One region of the Thalassospira sp. CH_XMU1420-2 genome, then DNA from elsewhere that is predicted to be linked to it. Evidence: riboswitches for the same ligand, from Rfam matches in the RefSeq annotation. Region 1 holds a riboswitch; the other holds the start of a gene.
The links. Region 1 has a riboswitch for glycine ahead of gcvT (glycine cleavage system aminomethyltransferase GcvT). Riboswitches for the same ligand answer to the same signal wherever they lie in the genome.
Positions count from the first base shown of each region.

Region 2: another riboswitch for glycine. It lies ahead of WA429_RS08725 (L-serine ammonia-lyase); the one in region 1 lies ahead of gcvT (glycine cleavage system aminomethyltransferase GcvT).

Region 1 is NZ_JAYMEG010000001.1:637,370-640,786, reverse strand. It holds gene gcvPA (aminomethyl-transferring glycine dehydrogenase subunit GcvPA) at 1-130, opposite strand, end outside; gene gcvH (glycine cleavage system protein GcvH) at 133-504, opposite strand; gene gcvT (glycine cleavage system aminomethyltransferase GcvT) at 574-1,686, opposite strand; glycine riboswitch at 1,746-1,855, opposite strand; glycine riboswitch at 1,859-1,959, opposite strand; gene WA429_RS02820 (hypothetical protein) at 2,050-2,604, opposite strand; gene ispH (4-hydroxy-3-methylbut-2-enyl diphosphate reductase) at 2,863-3,417, shown strand, end outside.
Region 2 is NZ_JAYMEG010000002.1:879,228-882,644, reverse strand. It holds gene WA429_RS08735 (murein hydrolase activator EnvC family protein) at 1-99, opposite strand, end outside; gene gpmI (2,3-bisphosphoglycerate-independent phosphoglycerate mutase) at 80-1,672, opposite strand; glycine riboswitch at 1,945-2,039, shown strand; gene WA429_RS08725 (L-serine ammonia-lyase) at 2,240-3,417, shown strand, end outside.

The sequences.
Region 1 (3,417 bases):
GCGGCAGGTCAACCGGCGCATCAAGCAACGCGCCTTCGGGCACGTCACTGTAAAGTTCATCAACCGATGACGCCCCGATGGTTTCAAGCATCGCGGCGCGATCAGCACGTGTCAGGGGAAGATAACGCATACTTACAGACCTTCGACGAAGTCTTTATAGGCTGCTTCATCCATCAGCTCATCAAGCTGGGACTCATCAGTCAGCGACATTTTAAAGAACCAGCCATCGGTTTCCGGTGCTTCGTTCACCAGTGCCGGGTTGGCATCAAGTTCTTCGTTGATTTCAACAACTTCACCATCAAGCGGGGCATAAACATCGCTTGCGGCCTTGACCGATTCAACAACGGCGGCATCACCGTCCTTGGTCAGTTTCTTGCCGATTTCAGGAAGCTCGACATACACGATATCGCCCAGCGACTGCTGCGCGTAATCGGTGATGCCGACGGTTGCGATACCGTCTTCGAGCTCGATCCATTCATGTTCCTGCGAGAATTTCTTAGCCATGATCTTTGTCCCTGTTGATCGGTTGTCTGCGAGGCGGCACACGCCGCACATTCTCAAGATTTGCAGCAATCAGCCGCGGAAATAGCGATGCGGTGCGAACGGGAGTTCAACCACCTCTGCCGGACGGGCCTTGCCGCGCACCATAAGATCGACCTTGGTGCCCGGTTCGGAAAATTCAATTGCGACATAGCCCATTGCAATCGGGCCATCGACGGACGGGCCAAAACCACCTGATGTGATTTCGCCGATCTCTTCGCCGTCGCTGTTCAAAATCTGGGTATGTTCGCGTGCAGGCGCCTTGCCTTCGGGCTTGATGCCGACACGTTTGCGATCCGCCCCGTTTGCCAGCTGATCAAGAATGACATCCGCGCCTTTGAAACCGCCTTCTTCGCGGCGGCGCTTGTTGATGATCCAGTTCAGATCGGCCTCGACCGGGGTCGTGGTGGTGTCAATGTCATTGCCATAAAGGCAAAGCCCTGCTTCCAGACGCAGGGAATCACGGGCACCAAGACCGATTGCCTCGACTTCTTCCTCGGCCAGCAATTTGCGCGCAAGTTCTTCGGCGCGATCATTGGGCACGGAAATTTCATACCCGTCTTCGCCGGTATACCCCGAACGCGTGACAAAGCAGGCAATGCCGGCAATATCAATCTCGGCAAAGCTCATGAATTTCAGATCGGCAACAGCCGGGGCAAAGCGCGCCAGAACATTGGCTGCCTCTGGCCCCTGAAGCGCCATCAGCGCACGGTCATCAATTTCTTCAAGGGAAACGCCGTCACCAAGGTTGGCACGCATGTGAACAATATCGTCATCCTTGCACGCCGCATTGATCACCAGAAACAGGCTGTCACCGGCATTGGTGATCATCAGATCGTCAAGGATCGTGCCATCGTCCTGGGTGAAGGTCGAATAACGGGTGCGCCCCGGTTTCAGGATCGCGATATCGCCAGGCACCAGTTTTTCAAGTTCCGCGACACGGTTTTCACCGGTCAGACGAACCTGCCCCATGTGGGACACATCAAAAAGTCCGGCCTTGGCACGCGTATGAAGATGTTCGCCCTTAACACCCAACGGGTATTGAACCGGCATGTCATATCCGGCGAATGGCACCATTTTGGCGCCAAGTTCCACATGGAGGTCATAAAGGGCGGTTTTAAGCAGTTCTGGCTGATGATCGGCCATCAAGGTCTCCCGGACAGTCGTTGCGAAACATAGCCGACCAATGGCCAACCACATTCCCCCTCTGTCTTGGAGCCTGAAAGAATCACAGCCGACTTGTCGCGACGGTCTGCTTACATCTTCGGCGAGGCGGTCACCGGCAATTCAAATTGATGCCGCCTGCTTTCCAGAGTCCCATCTCCCCGCGGTCCGTTTGCCTGAGAGTTTCCGGGGTGGTTGCTCCTTCGGCGTCCGCGCAATCCGTTATGGACCGTGGCACTCTCCCACGGGGATCACTTGGGTATGCGTCCTTATACGTATTTCGTTCCCGGTCGACCAGCCCCAAAATTCGGGCAATCACCCGGGCAGGTTTTCAACCCGCCGCGGTCAGTTCGTACCGAAACGACGATTATAGTCGAGCTGATCGGCACTTAGCTGGAATCCGAGATAAATCTCGTAGTCGGGACCGGCCCAGACATCATCAAGCGGAACAGACAGGGTGACCTGCTCGTCACGGTAACGCGCCATATTAAGATTGTCCGCAAACGGCATTGTCACATCAAACACCGACTTCTGAACAAACTTTCCATCGGGATCGCGAAGGGCGACGAAATATTTGAACGATGCCGAACGCCCCTGTGCCGCCGGGCCCAATTCGGCCGTAATGATCGGGCTGATGATGACATCAAGCGTCTTGTCATCAAGGTCATAGCCACAGTCACCAAGATATCCGGTGAACTCTGCCTCGACGATCACATCGGTCAGATCCTTGCCACTGCCAGCGAACTGAACAAGCTTTGCCGTATCCTTTGGCAGATAGGCTGCCGGGCAGGTCGGAACAGGCTGCTCTTCAAACGGGTTACTGCTGCATGCTGCAAGCAATCCTCCAACCGAGACCATCCCCAATGCACAAACGCGCCGCAGTCCGTTACCGATCGTCATCCAAGCCTCTATCAAACCATCTGTTTTCTGACATATGCATGATCTGCACTGTCGTGGCGCAGTCTATTCTTTCGCCGTAAGCCGCACAACCCGCTTCGACGATTGCCACGAAATGAAAACACAAAATCGGGTGCAATTGTTCCCGAGGTGATCGGTGCTCAGTCATTGCGCCACAAGGTCAGGCAGGTTATGTAACGAGAACGTTTGAATAAGTGCAGCGGGCTTGTCCCGGCACAATTTGGAAACCGGACCCGTATCATGCCTGACAAAGCCAGTCTTCGGATCGTTCTTGCCAACCCGCGCGGCTTCTGCGCCGGGGTAGATCGTGCGATTGAGATCGTGGAAAAGGCGCTCGAAAAATATGGTGCGCCGGTTTATGTCCGTCACGAAATCGTCCACAACAAATTTGTCGTCGATCGCCTTCGTGATATGGGCGCTGTTTTTGTTGATGAACTGGACGCGGTTCCCGATGGTGTGCCGGTCATCTTTTCGGCCCACGGGGTCCCGAAATCCGTCCCCGAAGCCGCCGAAACCCGCAAGCTTGAATATCTTGATGCGACCTGCCCGCTGGTATCAAAGGTCCATCGCGGTGCGGAACGTCATTTTGCAGATGGCAAACATATTCTTTTGATCGGCCATGCCGGCCACCCTGAAGTCATCGGCACGATGGGCCAGCTTCCGGTCGGCAGCATGACCTTGATCGAAACCGAAGAAGATGCAGAAAATCTTGAAGTCGAAAATCCCGAAAACCTTGCTTTCGTGACCCAGACGACCCTGTCACTTGATGACACGGCCAAGATCATCGAGATCCTT
Region 2 (3,417 bases), on a different contig from region 1:
GGCAAAAGAAGGCGCTGCCCCGCCTGCCAGACACAGCGCAAGCGCGGTCACGGCAGGCAGGGCGATCTCATAAGCTGACTTAGCTCGCAAGAAGCGCATCATTCTGTTTCAGGCCCTTAAGCAACGGTTTGCCAGTCATCTCGGCTGGCTGTGGCACGCCAAGGAGTTGCAGCAAAGTCGGTGCAACATCGGCAAGGCGCCCATTCTCCAATGTTACCCCTTCCGGACCGTTAACAAGAATGGTCGGCACCAGATTAAGGGTATGTGCAGTATGGGGTTCACCGGTTTCCGGATCGACCATGACCTCGCAATTGCCGTGATCGGCGGTGACAAAGGCAACGCCGCCAACCGACTTGATGGCATCAATCACCTTGCCAAGGCAGGTATCAACAGCCTCGGCTGCTTTCATCGCAGCCGACAGAATGCCGCTATGCCCGACCATGTCGGGGTTGGCGAAGTTCAGGATGATCGCGTCATATTTTTCCGATTTGATGGCAGCGACCAGTTTTTCGGTGACTTCGGGTGCGGACATTTCCGGCTGAAGGTCATAGGTCGCGACTTTGGGCGATGCGACCAGAATGCGGTCTTCGCCTTCGAAGACCTGTTCTTCGCCGCCGTTAAAGAAGAACGACACATGCGGATATTTTTCGGTTTCGGCAATACGAAGCTGCTTCAGCCCGGCCTTGGAAACCACTTCGCCAAAGATGTTGGGAAGGGTTTGCGGCGGATAGATCGCATCCATGTATTTGGCGTGTTCGGACGAATATTCGACCATACCGGCCTGAACGGCAAATTTCGGCGCGGTGCCGCGATCAAACCCGTCAAACTCCGGCACACACAGGGCAGCAAGGATTTCACGCGCACGGTCGGCACGGAAATTGGTCATCAGGATGCCGTCGCCATCCTTGATCCCGTCAAAATCGCCAATCACAGTTGGCAGGACAAACTCGTCGGTGGTGTCATTTGCATAGGCATTGGCAATTGCGGCCTCCGCACTTTCGGCAGTGCGACCATCGGCATAGTTTTTGCCCTGAACCATGGTGAAATAGGCCTGGCTGACGCGTTCCCAACGGTTGTCACGGTCCATGGCGTAATAACGCCCGGTCACGGTGACAATCTCGACATTGGCATCGCCGATCAGGGCGCGGAATTTCTCAAGGAATTTGGCAGCACTTTTCGGGGCGGTATCACGACCATCAAGATAGGCGTGAATTTTGACCGGCACACCGGCGCCCGCAATGATTTTGGCGAGGGCGGCCATATGGGCCTGATGGGAATGCACGCCACCTTCGGACAGAAGACCGGCAATGTGGCAGACACCCTTGCTATCGCGCAGCGTTGCGATGATTTTCTTGACCGTATCGGTATCGGCGATGCTTCCGGTTTTGACGGCCTCGTCAATTTTGGGCAGCTCCTGCATGACGACACGACCGGCACCCAGGTTCATGTGACCGACTTCCGAATTGCCCATCTGACCTTCGGGCAGGCCGACATCCAGACCACAAGCCTTGAGGAAACCGGTCGGATAATTGGCATAAAGCGCATCCCAGACAGGCGTATTGGCCAAGGCAACAGCGTTGTCCTTGGTTTCTTCGCGATACCCCCAGCCATCCAGAATACACAGCACCACAGGGCGCGGGCGCTTTACGGAATTCGATACAGTCACGTTCATAAACCCCACTGATAGAGATAAAGGCTGAATTACCCGTAAATATGGTGACTTACCGGGTAATTCGCCATCAATCCTGTTGCGCGGGCAGGGTGGGTCAACCGTTACTCACAACAGGCAAATGCGTAATTTCGGCAATTTAGCACGAATGTGGCCGTGAAACAGTACCCCGACCTGGAATTTTTTGCAGGTGCAAAGCTGCTTTTTGACAGGGGTATCAGACACAGATAATCTGCCCCCAACGGTGATCCTCAGAGGCGGCAGAAATGGCGTCTCGCACCACGACGGGAGAGCCCGGTTACCCGCATAACCGGCGCCGAAGGAGCAATAGCCCCATAAAACTCTCAGGCAGATGGACCGTCGCGGATAGAGGCTCTGGAGAGAGAATTCGGCACGCATACAGATCAAACATGTATGACAACCGGCTTCCACCGAAGGATGAAAACCTGTGGGTTGATGTTGTTTTCGACCCATGGGCGCACAATCTCAGGTCAAGGGACAGAGGGGGCAAGACACCGGTTCGTAAACGGCGCGATTTTCGCGCGTTCAAGAGCCGTGAAGGAGGCCCTTATGACCACCAATCCCGCCACCGGTCCCCGTTCGGGATCGCAGGACGGTTCTGTGCAAGACGTAAACCTTTCTGTTGTTGATCTTTATACCATCGGGATCGGACCATCGAGTTCGCATACCGTCGGACCAATGCGCGCCGGATACCGGTTTTGTCTTGAGCTTGATGCCCGCAATCTTTTGACCAAGGCGGGCAGTGTTGTGGTCGATCTTTACGGATCGCTTGCCCTGACCGGCAAGGGGCACGCCACAGATACGGCCGTGATCATGGGGCTTTCGGGGCATCGGCCGCGCAGTGTGGACCCCGATGATGTCGCACCAACCGTGCAGGCCATCGACAGCAGTGCGCAATTGCAGCTTTATGGCAAGCATCCGGTTGATTTCAATCGTGAAACCAATCTGGTGTTTCACTTTACCGAAACCTTGCCACAGCATCCCAATGGCATGCGGATCACCGCATTTGACCGCGATGGCGTGAAAATACATGAACAGGAATATTTCTCAGTCGGTGGCGGGTTCATCGTGTCTGGCGATGATCGCGGGGCGGAATATTCCGGCGACAATATCACGCTGCCCCATCCGTTTTCATCGGCCGATGAATTGATGGCCATTTGCAAACGCGAAGGTGCATCGATTGCCGAAATCATGATGGCCAATGAACAAAGCTGGCGCAGCCCGGACGAAACATACGAATTTGTCGATCGTGTTCATCGGGCAATGATGGATTGCATTGATCGCGGGTGCAAAACCGATGGCATTTTGCCCGGCGGGCTGAATGTCAAACGCCGGGCATCAAAGCTTTATCATGAATTGACCGAAAAACCCGAAGCAGGCCTTCGCGACCCGCTGACCGTGATTGACTGGGTCAATCTTTATGCCCTTGCCGTGAACGAGGAAAATGCCGCTGGCGGACGTGTCGTGACCGCACCGACCAATGGTGCAGCTGGCGTCATTCCGGCCGTGCTTCGGTATTACGAACGGTTCGGATCGAATGTCAGTCAGACCAAAATTCGCGAATTTCTTCTGACCGCGGCGGCGATTGGGTCGATCTATAAAAAACGCGCATCCATCTCGGCAGCCGAAGTCGGTTGCCAGGGCGAGGTCGGTGTTGCCTGTTCAATGGCCGCAGGCGCGCTTTGTGCGGTTCTGGGCGGCACGCCCGAACAGGTTGAAAATGCCGC